DNA from 3 places in the Anoxybacillus sp. UARK-01 genome. Region 1 is predicted to be linked to each of the others. Evidence: riboswitches for the same ligand, from Rfam matches in the RefSeq annotation. Region 1 holds a riboswitch; each other region holds the start of a gene.
The links. A riboswitch is a leader RNA that binds a small molecule or an ion and turns the genes downstream of it on or off. The one in region 1 is predicted to bind lysine.
Positions count from the first base shown of each region.

Region 2: another riboswitch for lysine. It lies ahead of B6A27_RS17870 (amino acid permease); the one in region 1 lies ahead of B6A27_RS17630 (amino acid permease).
Region 3: another riboswitch for lysine. It lies ahead of B6A27_RS10755 (aspartate kinase); the one in region 1 lies ahead of B6A27_RS17630 (amino acid permease).

Region 1 is NZ_NASY01000056.1:46,189-50,697, reverse strand. It holds gene B6A27_RS17635 (peptide MFS transporter) at 1-1,265, shown strand, start outside; lysine riboswitch at 1,857-2,044, shown strand; gene B6A27_RS17630 (amino acid permease) at 2,154-3,614, shown strand; gene B6A27_RS17625 (twin-arginine translocase TatA/TatE family subunit) at 3,645-3,818, opposite strand; gene thiE (thiamine phosphate synthase) at 4,295-4,509, opposite strand, start outside.
Region 2 is NZ_NASY01000057.1:31,950-36,458, reverse strand. It holds gene B6A27_RS17880 (ABC transporter ATP-binding protein) at 1-706, opposite strand, end outside; gene B6A27_RS17875 (M3 family oligoendopeptidase) at 1,194-2,888, opposite strand; lysine riboswitch at 3,049-3,232, shown strand; gene B6A27_RS17870 (amino acid permease) at 3,327-4,509, shown strand, end outside.
Region 3 is NZ_NASY01000042.1:216,769-221,277, forward strand. It holds gene B6A27_RS10740 (nucleoporin-interacting protein) at 1-268, shown strand, start outside; gene uvrC (excinuclease ABC subunit UvrC) at 286-2,058, shown strand; lysine riboswitch at 2,127-2,305, shown strand; gene B6A27_RS10755 (aspartate kinase) at 2,438-3,658, shown strand; gene B6A27_RS10760 (YslB family protein) at 4,060-4,509, opposite strand, start outside.

The DNA.
Region 1 (4,509 bases):
TGCGGGCGATCCTAGTTCTTTATTTAACGACAGCAACCATTAGTGGCGGTTTAGGATTTGATCAAAGAATCGCCGTAAGTATTTATGGGTTCTTTACAGGGATTGTTTATTTTACCCCTATTATCGGTGGATACCTTTCTGACCGCTTTTTAGGTCGTCGCTTAGCTATTACCATCGGCGGAATTATTATGGCCGTCGGCAATCTTATACTGTTTGCGGTCAATACAAAAATAGGGTTATATACGGGGCTTTTACTATTAATTATCGGAAACGGTTTCTTTAAACCTAATATTTCGACGCTTGTCGGTGAATTGTACGGACCAAATGACAAGCGCCGCGATGCAGCCTTTACCATTTTCTATATGGGAATTAACATCGGCGCCTTTTTTGCTCCGCTGATCTGTGGATTTTTAGCTGAAGATTATTTTAAAACGACTGTCAATGGCGTCGTGCAGTATGGATTTAAATATGGTTTCCTTGCCGCATCCATCGGTATGATAATTGGTCAAGTATTTTTTAATCTATTAGGAAATCGTTATCTAGGAGAAATCGGCAAAAAGCCGATTGGCAAACAGAAAACAGCTTCAACTGCGCCAAAAGAGCCGTTAACAAAAAAAGAAAAACAGCGCATTCGTGTGATCTTAATTTTAATGTGCTTTGTTGTCTTTTTCTGGGCTGGCTTCGAACAAGCAGGAAGCTCGCTTACATTGTATACCGATAAGTTCGTCGATAAATCCATCGGCAGCTGGACCATGCCAACCTCTTGGTTTCAATCATTAAATCCATTATTTATCGTTCTATTAACACCCGTTTTATCTGCATTATGGGTAAAATTGGCTAACTCTAAACGCGGTGATTTATCAGCTCCGACAAAGATGGGATTAGGTATGATTTTGCTTGGTCTCGGATTTGCTGTTTTGGTTCCTGCTCTGCTGCAAACCGGAAGCGACGAGCAACACATTACGGTAAAAGCAAATGCATTATTTATTGTTTTAACATACTTTTTGCATACGCTTGGTGAGCTTTGCCTATCACCGGTTGGGCTATCACTTACAAGCCGCATCGCACCGATTCGTCTCGCTTCCCTGCTAATGGGAGTTTGGTTATCAGCAACTGGTATCGCGAATATTTTAGCAGGTCAATTAGCAGCTTTTACGGAGTCATTAGGCTATCTAGAAATTTTCAGCTTAATTGGCGGCATTACCATTGTTCTTGGCTTTGTTCTGTTATTATTATCGAAAAAACTTGTAGAAATGTCAGAATAATAAAGAAAAAAGGATTCACTTATATCGTGAATCCTTTTTTCTTTGCTTATTTACCATTGGTCGTTTTAACATTCTTCAGTCGAGAAGTCTCCCATTTCTAAATCTTGCGAAGCTTGATGAAAGTGGGAGATGAATCGACTTCGGACAAGGACAGGCTTTTGCCTGTTCAATTGTCTGACCCTGTGGTAAAATAAACCTATGTCGTTCTTTCATAACTGGATATAGGAGGTTGCATGGAGAAAATAAAATGCGAAAACCAAGCTGATCCTTCCATGCGTAAAATATCCAAGGTACAAAAGAACTCCGAATTGTCGGACATCTAGGGTTGGAACGACCCGAAGTCACGCTCAGGGAGACGAAAGGCGGCTTTCGTCGTGGAACTGAGAAGCTCCCACTTCAAGCTTTAGCTAAGTGGTGAGTAGTTCACGAAACAGGATTTCTATCGTTCCATGCCTCTCGCTCTATTCCACGTATATAGTAAACATAGAAGGGTTTGGCTTTTTTGCGATTGAAGCATAAATAAATATTGTTTTTGTACAAAAATTGTTTTATAATCATCATGGAACAAAATGAATAGCATCCTCATTCACCCGATGAGGTAGAGGTTGCGGCTTTTATGAGTACAGCGAACGAGATGCAGAGAACATTGAAGACTTCGCTCGAAGGGAAAAGCCGCCGAAGTTGGCACATTTCTCTGGATGTGCGAACTGGGGCTGTCACCGAATAGGGGCAGCACTGTCACGGTTTGCGTAAAGCAACCGTGGGGCGCTATCTTCACGGAAGGGTTGATACGGGTAATGATTGCATTGCCGCCGAATCTCCTTCGGCGGCTTTTTTTATTGCCCGGCTCCTTTCCATGACAACATGAAAAAAAGGAGCGATGAAAACATGGAAAGCGTCATGCAAAAACAGGAAGCCGCCACACCGGCTTCGCCTAACCAGCTGCAACGAAAGCTAAAAACAAGGCATCTAACAATGATTTCTCTTGGGGGAACGATTGGTACTGGGTTGTTTTTAGCAAGCGGCGGAGCGATTCATACCGCTGGACCGGGTGGAGCGCTCATAGCGTATATCGCGATTGGAGTGATGGTATATTTTTTGATGACCAGCCTTGCGGAAATGGCCGCTTATATGCCCGTTACCGGAACGTTTAGTACGTATGCAACGAAATTTGTCGATCCTGCTCTCGGATTTGCTTTAGGATGGAACTACTGGTATAACTGGGCCATTACAATTGCCGCAGAACTCTCGGCTGTGACTATGATCATGAAATTTTGGTTTCCGAATAGCCCTTCACTTTTATGGAGCGCATTATGCTTAGTGATTATGTTTTTACTTAACTATTTATCTGTAAAAGGATTTGGTGAAGCCGAATATTGGTTTTCCCTTATTAAAGTAGTAACGGTTATTATTTTTCTTATTGTCAGCTTTTTCATGATTGTAGGTATTATGGGTGGTGAAGCGGTTGGATTTAGAAACTTCACCATCGGCGACGCTCCGTTCCATGGTGGGTTCATGGCGACTCTCGGCATTTTTATGGCCGCAGGATTTTCTTTCCAAGGAACAGAGCTGCTTGGGGTTGCAGCCGGTGAAAGCGAGGATCCGAAACGAAACATTCCTCGCGCCATTCGTCAAGTATTTTGGCGTATTTTGCTATTTTATATACTGGCTATTTTAGCAATCGGGCTGCTTATTCCGTATACAAATGAAAATCTAGCGAATAGCGACGTTACGGTCAGCCCATTTACTCTCGTCTTTGATAAAGCTGGCATTGCGTTGGCTGCATCCGTTATGAACGCCGTCATTTTAACAGCGGTTTTATCAGCCGGAAATTCCGGTATGTACGCATCTACTCGAATGCTTTGGGATCTAGCAAAAGAAGGAAAAGCGCCAAAATTTCTGGCCAAGCTAAATCACCGCGGTGTTCCTGTTAATGCATTACTAGTCACAGCTTCACTAGGAACGCTTGCTTTTTTGGCTTCTTTCTTTGGCGATGGCACCGTTTATGTATGGTTATTAAATGCCTCTGGTATGTCGGGATTCATTGCGTGGCTAGGCATCGCGGTCAGTCACTACCGTTTCCGCAAAGCATATGCCGCGCAAGGGCGCGATCTCAATGATCTTCCTTATAAAGCCAAATGGTTTCCATTTGGACCCTTGTTCGCTCTAGTGCTTTGCACGATTGTCATTTTGGGACAGAACTATGGGGCCTTTATGGGGAAGTCAATCGATTGGTACGGCATTCTCGTTTCCTACATTGGACTGCCATTGTTTTTAGCGGTTTGGCTTGGCTATAAAATCGTGAAAAAGACAAAGGTCGTTCCCCTCAAAGAATGTGAATTAGACTAAAAAACCGCTCGGCTATGCCAAGCGGTTTTTTCAGTCGTGCTTTTTCGTTTTCTGTTCTTCGTCATCCATGATGCCTTTTGTAGCATTTTTAAATTCGCGGAGCGTTTTTCCAGCTGCTTGTCCAAGCTCCGGCAGCTTTTTCGGGCCGAAAAGTAACAGGGCAAAAAATACGATCAAGGCAATCTCGCCAAATCCTATGTTCATATCATTCACTCCATGCGCTTCATTTTCGTCTTTTCCTTTTCCATTATATCATATCATCTTTGAATTACTACCACTTTCGCTTCGAAGTGGGAGATTCCTGCGAACATGGAAACATCCTTCGATTTTTCAGCTAGCAGACCTTCCCCGTTGTTCCAATGGGAAACGACAAGAAAGCTTGTACATTCGTCCGCTTCACACGTTCGACTGGGCTCGGTTTTCGTTGCTTCGAACCGTGCACAGACAAGGGAACGTTGAAGCTTTTACGTAACGGACGGTGTTCCTTGTCACAATCCCCTATCTTCAGTTTTTCCAAGAACCACTTACAAGTATAGAATAGCACATAGATTCTTGTGATTCCACTGCTTTAGCCAATGCCAACCGACATTTCTCTCTCTAACTCATGAAGCGATGCCCGTCATGTTCCTTGAGGCGATAGTCTTCTGTCGGAATATGGAGTAGTCCAATGATCGACATCCTTATTCGTTCAGTGCTTCAGAAACCGCTCTTGCCAGCCATTCCGCACTTTTTTTAGGAGAAGGAGCTAAACTGATCGCGCTAATGACAGACACCCCGTCTGCTCCAGCGGCAATAACCTTCTTTGCGTTGTTCGCGGTAATTCCGCCAATGCCCACGATCGGTATCGACAGGCCATGCTCACGCATAAGACGAAGAACGGCCGTTCCTTGTGCCT
Region 2 (4,509 bases), on a different contig from region 1:
ATAAAAATGCCTGTTCAATCGTCTCAGAATGGGTCTTTTCTTTTAATTCATTCGGACTTCCTACAGCAATCAAGCGTCCGTCACGAATCATCGCCAGCCTTTGACATTTCTCCGCTTCATCCATGACGTGAGTCGTTACCACAATCGTTGTTCCTTGCTGGCGAATGCGCTCAAGTTCTGCCCAAATCGATTGGCGAAGCACAGGATCGATTCCTACTGTCGGCTCATCTAAAATTAACACTTCTGGTTCGTGCAACAAAGAAGCAGCCAAAGACAACCGTCGTTTCATTCCTCCTGAATAATGGTGCACCGTTTTTTTCAAATGCTCTGTTAAATGGACAAGCTCCGCCACTTCTTCAATGCGCTCCTTTTGCCTTTTTCCCCTCAATCCATAAATAGCAGAAAAAAATTGCAGGTTTTCAAGCGCTGTCAATTCTTCGTATAATGCATCTGATTGCGCCATAAATCCGATGCGCTTCATCGCTTGTAAATGAGGCATTTTGACATCAAACACATGAATCGTGCCTTCCGTTGCTTGATCAATTCCCGCGATTAATTTCACTAAAGTCGTTTTCCCCGCTCCTGATGGACCTAGCATTCCAAAAATTTCTCCCCTCTCCACAGCAAGGGCAATGTCATCAAGAACTTTCTTTTTTCCAAATACTCTCGACACATGCTCAACACAAATGCACGGTTTCGCTACCATCTTTATTCCTCCATCTCACCAAAAATGAGTGATTACTCACTTCATTATAACTTGCTCTCGAATGAAAATGAAGTGAGTACTCACTCATCAAATAAAAAATTTTTAGAGACTTTATTCTCAACCGTTCAACCTCATGGCCGAAAACAGCCACTTTCTCCGCTACAATAACGATTCAAGTCCCTCTATCCGCAACAGATTTCTTTAAGAACTTTGCCACCAATGTTGAGCGTCTCTTCTCCGACCATCGTTCCGCCTAAACGTTCGTGGCTTTGCGAATGTTCCTTATCTTTCTCTCCTTTTCTTCATATCCTATTCCCTTTGCATTTCTACATGAGCTCGACAAAAAAAGGAAGAAATCCTACAACAGTTGCTTCCTATCCTCTTATAGAAAAAAGCTGACCAAAAAAGTATGGTCAGCCTTCAAACGAAAACAACCGATCATTTGGGCATATATAAACCGCTTCCTTTTAGGACATCCTCCCATTTTTCACAGCTGTTTGTCGTCCACGCTGTTCAACCACTGCTCAATTTCTTCCATAACCGACTGAACGCAACCATCTTCAAATGGCGATATTAAATGAGCGACTTGTACAAGTTTGGTAAATGACTTGCTTCCTCCCTCACGGCAAAGCGTTAAATAATCGCGCCACGCTTCCTGATAATTTTCTCTTGAACGCTTCCAAAACTGAAACGCACACATTTGCGCAAGGGTATAGTCAATATAATAAAAAGCCGTTGTATAAATATGGCTTTGCCGTTGCCAAAAACCGCCGCGCTCCAAATAATCATGGCCATCGTAATCCCTTGTTGGCATGTATTTTCGTTCGATTTCCCGCCATTTTCTCTTCCGTTCCGCTGGTGTTGCCTCCGGATTTTCATAAACGAAGTGCTGGAATTCATCAACCGCCACCCCGTATGGCAGAAACAGCACAGCCGAGCTTAAATGATGAAATTGATATTTTTTCGTATCTTCTTTAAAGAACAGCTCCATCCATGGCCATGTGAAAAACTCCATGCTCATGGAATGGATTTCACACGCCTCTAACGTCGGCCAATTATACTCTGGAATTTCGTAATGGCGGCTTTCATACACTTGAAAAGCGTGGCCCGCTTCATGGGTGAGAACATCAATATCGCCGGACGTACCAGTAAAATTCGAAAAAATAAATGGCGCTTGATATTCTTCTATATATGTGCAGTAACCACCGCTTGCTTTCCCTTTTTTGGCCAAAAGATCCATCAATTCATTTTTAATCATAAACCGGAAAAACTCGCCTGTTTCTGGTGACAGCTCTTCATACATTTTTCGGCCGTTTTCGATAATCCACTTTGCATCCCCTTTTGGAGTCGGATTGCCCGTCGGGAATGAAAATGCTTCATCGTAATATTTCAACTTCTCGACGCCAATTCTTTTCCTCTGGCGTTCATACAGCTTTTCTGCGAACGGCACAATATAAGCTTTCACCTGCCCACGGAATCGCGCAACCATTTCAGCATCATAATCGGTCCGTCCCAACCTTGCATATCCAAGTTCAATAAAGTTGTTAAACCCTAGTTTTTTTGCAATGCTTGTCCGCACGTTGACAAGCTGATCGTAAATATCGTCAAATTGTTCCTCATGCGTTTCAAAAAAGGCAAATCGCGCTTCATTTGCCCGCTTCCGCATTTGCCGATCAGGCGACTCCACAAACGGCTGCAGCTGTGCCAACGTGTATTCTTGTCCTTCAAATAAAATTTTTGCGGAGGCTACCAATTTCGTATACTCGCTTGCTAGCTTATTTTCTAACTGTAAATCCGCGACAATCTCAGGAGAAAACGTTTTAAGCTCTGTTTCCGCAAGTGCAAATAACTGTTTTCCCCAGCGTTTTTCGAGCTCCGAACGAAATCGGGAGGCGACGAGCGCCTCATAATATTCGTTGACAAGGCCTTTGACAATCGGATCCACCTCATCGAAAAAATCTTGCTCCTGCTTATAAAAATCATCATTTGTATCAACCGTATGGCGAATATAGCAAATTTGCGCCATCGTGCTAAATTCGTTGCGCAGTTTATTGATTTGCTTCATCGCTTCATCCTGCTCTTCCGCATGCAGGGCCTGCTGAAACGCCTGCAATGCCGCTTGAAATTCTGTCTTTAGTTTTTCCATGTCAGGGCGTTTATATAGAAACTCGGAAAACTTCAAATCCATCCCTTCCTTTTCCTCAAAAATTTCTAACCTTAGTTATATTCCACTTGTTTGCTAAAAATTCCTGTTCATGCTTCAGATAAAAGCATATTGACGAATATTGTCGAATCGTGTATGATTATCAAGGTAATTGAATATTTTTTCTTCTCGTCAACTTAGATGAGATAGAGGTTGCAATGGATAAAAGTAGTTTGAATGAGGGACAGAGGAACCGATGACTTCAAACGAAAGGATTCATTGCCGAAGTTTGCAGCGTACTCTGGCGCCGCAAGCTGGGCCTGCATTCGAATAGAGTCAGGACTGCCATCGCTTAATGGAAGCGATGGAGCGCTATCTACATTAAGTTCGATGCGGATGTCACATGCACCCGTTGAAAACTTAAGGGTGTATTTTTTTTTTGATAAATGCGCAAATCAGAAAGGAGTAGGGGTTATCTTGCAGCAAAATAAACTAGGTCTCTGGGTATTAACGGCGCTTGTCGTTGGGAATATGGTTGGATCAGGAATTTTTATGCTTCCTCGTTCACTTTCAGAAGCCGCGAGCCCTTTAGGGGTCATTTTAGCTTGGCTATTAACAGGTGGCGGAGTGCTAATGACCGCTCTTGTCTTTGGCAATTTAGCGATTCGCAAGCCTGAGTTAAATGGCGGGCCGCAAATTTACGCGAAGGAATTGTTTCCAAAGAGATCAAACGCCTCGGTTTTATCGGGATTTATGTCTTCCTGGGGCTATTGGATTGGAAATTTTGCTGGAAACGTAGCTATTATTACGACATTTACGAGTTATTTATCCACATTCTTTCCGATTTTAACAAGCAAACAAACCGTATTTATGGTAGGCGCTACACCGATCAAACTCGGCAACCTCCTTACATTTATGGTTTGTACCGCTCTATTATGGGGAATGCACTTTATTATTTTGCGCGGCATCGAGGGAGCTGGAAAACTAAATTTCATAGCCACTTCGGCAAAGGTGCTCGGCTTCTTTTTATTTATTGCCATTAGCTTATTTGCATTTGATAAAAACAACATCGGCTCTGTTGTCGCTCCGCGTTACGATGAAGCAGGCCATGCCGTTAGCCTGTTCGGACAAGTGAACAGCGCGGCTATTGCGACATTATGGGCATTTGTCGGAGTGGAATCTGCGATTGTGTTCGCTTCACGTGCACGCAAGCAAACAGATGTCAAACGGGCAACCATTCTTGGTTTGCTGATTGCTCTCATCATTTACATTGGCATAAGTGTGCTTGTAATGGGCTTGCTGCCGCAAAAACAGTTGATTCATTCAGAGAAGCCTTTAGTGGATGCGATTCAAACCATTTTAGGGCCAAGCGGCGCATACATCTTAGCTGGACTTGGCCTTATCAGCCTTCTTGGCTCGACGCTCGGCTGGGTGCTGCTAAGCGCGGAGGTTCCGTATCAAGCCGCGAAGCAAGGTTTGTTTATCCCTTCTTTCTTAAAAGAAAACAAAAAAGGAATGCCGAAATTCGCTTTAATTTTATCAAATGGATTAGCGCAAATTTTCATTTTCTCAACGATCTCTCATTCGATGTCAGCTGCCTTTGATTTTGTCATTTATATTGCGACACTCGCTTATCTTGTTCCTTACTTTATCGCTTCTG
Region 3 (4,509 bases), on a different contig from region 1:
TGTTTTGTACACATGGGAAGAAGCGAGGGTGCTCGAATACCTTCGTGTCACCTTTCCGTATGAACAAGCCTTACATTTTTCATTTTTTTTACAACATCAAACGAACTATCCACATGCTAAAATTTATATAACGGATCATGTAGTGAAGGGATTCCAGTCACAAGGTGTATCGCTGACCGGACATTTGCGGAAAATCAAAACGTATGATTCAAGTAAGCTGGCGGATCCGGTATACGGCAAAATTACACTTTATGAATGGAAAGACTAAGCATTGGAGTGATTATGATGCATGATCACTTAAAAGAGAAGCTATCGTTTTTGCCAGAGCAGCCCGGCTGCTATTTAATGAAAGATAAAAATGGCACAGTGATTTATGTAGGAAAAGCGAAAGTATTAAAAAACCGTGTTCGTTCTTATTTTACTGGAACGCATGATGGAAAGACGCTGCGCCTTGTGAATGAAATAGCGGATTTTGAATATATTGTGACCTCATCAAATATTGAAGCGCTTATTTTAGAAATGAATTTAATCAAAAAATACGATCCAAAATATAATGTCATGCTCAAAGATGATAAAAGCTATCCATTTATTAAAATTACAGCTGAGGAGCATCCACGTCTCATTATTACAAGAAAGGTAAAAAAAGATCGCGGCAAATATTTTGGACCGTATCCGAACGTGCAGGCTGCAAATGAGACTAAAAAATTGCTCGATCGCATGTATCCGCTTCGCAAGTGCGCGTCCCTGCCGAACCGCGCCTGTCTTTATTATCATATGGGACAATGTCTCGCTCCGTGTATCTATTCGGTTTCGGAACAACAAAATAAAGAAATAGTGGAACAGATTGTCCGTTTTTTAAACGGGGGACACCAAGACATAAAAAAAGAATTGGTTGAAAAAATGAACAAAGCAGCAGAAGCCCTTGAATTTGAACGAGCTAAAGAATACCGTGATCAAATTGCGCATATTGAAGCGATGATGGAAAAACAGAAAATGACGATGAAGGATTTTGTTAACAGAGATGTGTTCGGCTACTCCTATGACAAAGGATGGATGTGCGTCCAAGTCTTTTTTATTCGTCAAGGAAAGCTAATCGAGCGGGATGTTTCGATCTTTCCGCTGCATCAAGATCCCGATGAAGAGCTGCTCACATTTTTAGGACAATTTTACTCCAAGGAGAATCATTTTAAGCCAAAAGAAGTAATCCTGCCGCTTGAGGTTGACGGAAGTTTGGCTGAGCAGTTGCTCCAGGTGCCTGTTATTCAGCCGAAAAGAGGAAAGAAAAAAGAGCTGGTCGATCTTGCGAGTAAAAATGCAGCGATCGCTTTAAAAGAGAAGTTTTATCTTATTGAACGCGATGAAGAACGAACGGTTAAAGCGGTTGAAAACTTAGGAGTTGCGTTGAACATTCCAACACCGCATCGAATCGAAGCGTTTGATAATTCTAATATCCATGGGGCTGATCCGGTTTCGGCGATGGTGGTGTTTATCGACGGCAAGCCTGAGAAAAAAGAATATCGCAAATATAAAATTAAAACTGTGAAGGGGCCAGATGATTATGAATCAATGCGCGAGGTTGTACGGCGGCGATATAGCCGTGCTTTAAAGGAACGCCTTCCTCTTCCGGATTTGATTTTAATTGATGGAGGAAAGGGACATCTGGCGGCTGTTCGCGATGTGTTAGAAAATGAGTTGGGCTTGGAAATTCCGCTTGCCGGTCTTGTAAAAGACGACAAGCATCGCACATCGGAATTAATCATGGGAGATCCACCACAAATCGTGCCATTGTCGCGAAACAGCCAAGAATTTTATTTGCTGCAGCGCATTCAGGATGAAGTCCATCGTTTTGCTATTACGTTTCATCGCCAGACGCGAGGAAAATCGTTATTTCAGTCCGCGCTTGACCACATTCCGGGAGTTGGAGAAAAGCGAAAAAAAGCGCTTCTTAAGCATTTTGGCTCTTTAAAAAATATAAAAGAAGCGACGATTGAGGAGCTGCAAAAAGCGGCGATTCCTCGCGCAGTTGCTGAAAAAATTTATGAAAAGCTGCGAGAATAGTATTGTCAATTGGAGAAAAAGCTGATACAATCACCTTAATTGCATATTTATACACTTCTAAGCACAGAAGTGAAGATAGAGGCGCGAACTTCAAGAGTAGGCATTTGGAGGAAAATGGGTTCCAAAGAAAAATGCCGAAAGGGGAGGCTCGCCGAAGTGGGGGAAGTCTCATTGCTTTTCCTGCTGGTCCTGCGTTTAAGAAATGTAGGACTGTCAAGATGACCCATCTTGGAGAGCTATCTCACTGTGTGGAGCGAATTCGTTTCTTTTCTTATTTCGTTATGCACAGCAATGAGAAGCCTCTCATTGCTGTTTTTTATTTGTTTCTATACCGGTATGGATGCTGAAATCAACATTTTAAGAACAAGGGATGAGAAAAATGGGAATGATTGTGCAAAAATTTGGCGGAACGTCTGTAGGATCTATTGAACGTATTCAGCATGTCGCTGATCGAGTAATGAGCGAGGTGCAAAAAGGACATCAAGTGGTCGTTGTCGTTTCAGCGATGGGAAAGACGACGAATCAGCTTGTGGATTTAGCCAAACAGCTAACGTCCCAACCTAGCAAGCGGGAGCTGGATATGCTTCTTTCGACAGGGGAGCAAGTGAGTATTGCCCTATTAGCGATGGCTTTGCAAGAAAAGGGGTATGCAGCTGTTTCTTTAACGGGCTGGCAAGCTGGAATCAAGACAGAGACTGTTCATGGCAATGCTCGCATTATAGATATTGACACAACGAGAATTCATCAATATTTGCAAGCAGGACAAATCGTCATTGTGGCTGGTTTTCAAGGAGTGACGGAAAAGGGAGATATCACGACTCTTGGTCGCGGCGGTTCTGACACGACAGCTGTAGCTTTAGCGGCCGCTCTACAAGCGGATAAGTGCGATATTTATACAGATGTGACAGGAGTGTTTACTACCGATCCGCGTTATGTAAAAGCAGCGAAAAAGCTAGAGGAAATTTCCTATGATGAGATGCTAGAGCTGGCCAATCTTGGAGCAGGAGTGCTTCATCCGCGGGCTGTAGAGTTTGCTAAAAATTATCAAGTATTGCTGGAAGTTCGTTCGAGTATGGAGGAAGAGAGCGGAACAACGGTAAAGGAGGATGTTTCAATGGAACAGCATTTAATTGTCAGAGGGATTGCTTTTGAAGATCAAGTAACAAAAGTGACGGTCCAAGGGCTCCCGCACGAGTTGCCTATGTTGCCAACCGTTTTTACAGCGTTAGCGAATCGCGGGATTAATGTCGATATTATTATTCAAAACACAACCAATAGCGGAGCAGCAGCTGTGTCGTTTTCCATTCGCACAGAGGATTTGCCTGAGACTTTGCAAGTGTTGGAATCATTCAAGGGAGCAAAGATAGAATATGAAAGCCAACTGGCCAAAGTATCGATTGTCGGCTCAGGAATGATCTCTAATCCAGGTGTAGCTGCACAAATGTTTCAAGTGTTAGCGGATAAAGGGATTGAAATAAAAATGGTCAGCACGTCCGAAATCAAAATTTCAACCGTCGTGTCTCAAGAAAATATGGTTGCAGCAGTAGAAGCGTTGCATACGGCGTTTCAATTGGATGAAAAAGCCGCCGTGCGTTCATAACCAGACAAGACCGTACTGCTGGAAATCATGGCAAGCGTTTTGAGAGCGAAGGCGCATTCAATCGTGCTGTGCCGACTGTTTTGACTAAAAAAGCAAGCAAATGCTTGCCTGCCTCAAGTGGTAGACAAAGTCAAAATCGACTTTGTCTACCACCATTTTATACAATTCTTCTATCATAGTGGTAGTTCTACATCAAACTGGCTTGAAGGCGCTTAGCAGACAAGAAACGCCAGCCGAGTGAAGACGCGAAGCGAACCCAAACGTTCATGAGCGACGAATGAGGCCCGTGACGCAGGATGAAGCGTTTGTTAACAGTCTAAGGCAAGCAAATACGTATACTTGCCTTTGTTCCTGTCGTGCATCGATAGGCTAATACAATTGAAAAGGTGCAGAAAATCTGTCTATTCAGCAATTTCGTGTTTACGGTCCCATTTCACAGTAAAAGTCACTTTTTGATCACGCTTTTTTTGCTGCTCATATGCTTCCGAGACAAAGCGTTTTTGCTGTTCAATCTGCTGTGCGAGAAAGCCGGCCTCAAGCTGAAATGAACAGTGAGCATTCATGGCGATCCGAGCGGATACCGCGGGCCCTGTCAGCTCGATTTCTAATTCATCTTGGCGTTCTTTGATGACAGCGAGCGTACCCCATCCTGCTTTTTCAAAAAATAAAATGATGTCATCGAATGTTTCTAAGGGATAGCAGCGCGCTAAATGCTTTCCCGCCCAATATAAAATGCTGTCGGTTTCTTTGCCAAGCAAATCGGGAAGAAGGACTTCTCGAATTAGATGATATCCAAATAAAGGAATTTCAACGTGCTGTAATGCTTCATAGTGTTCCTGAAATGAATGTGT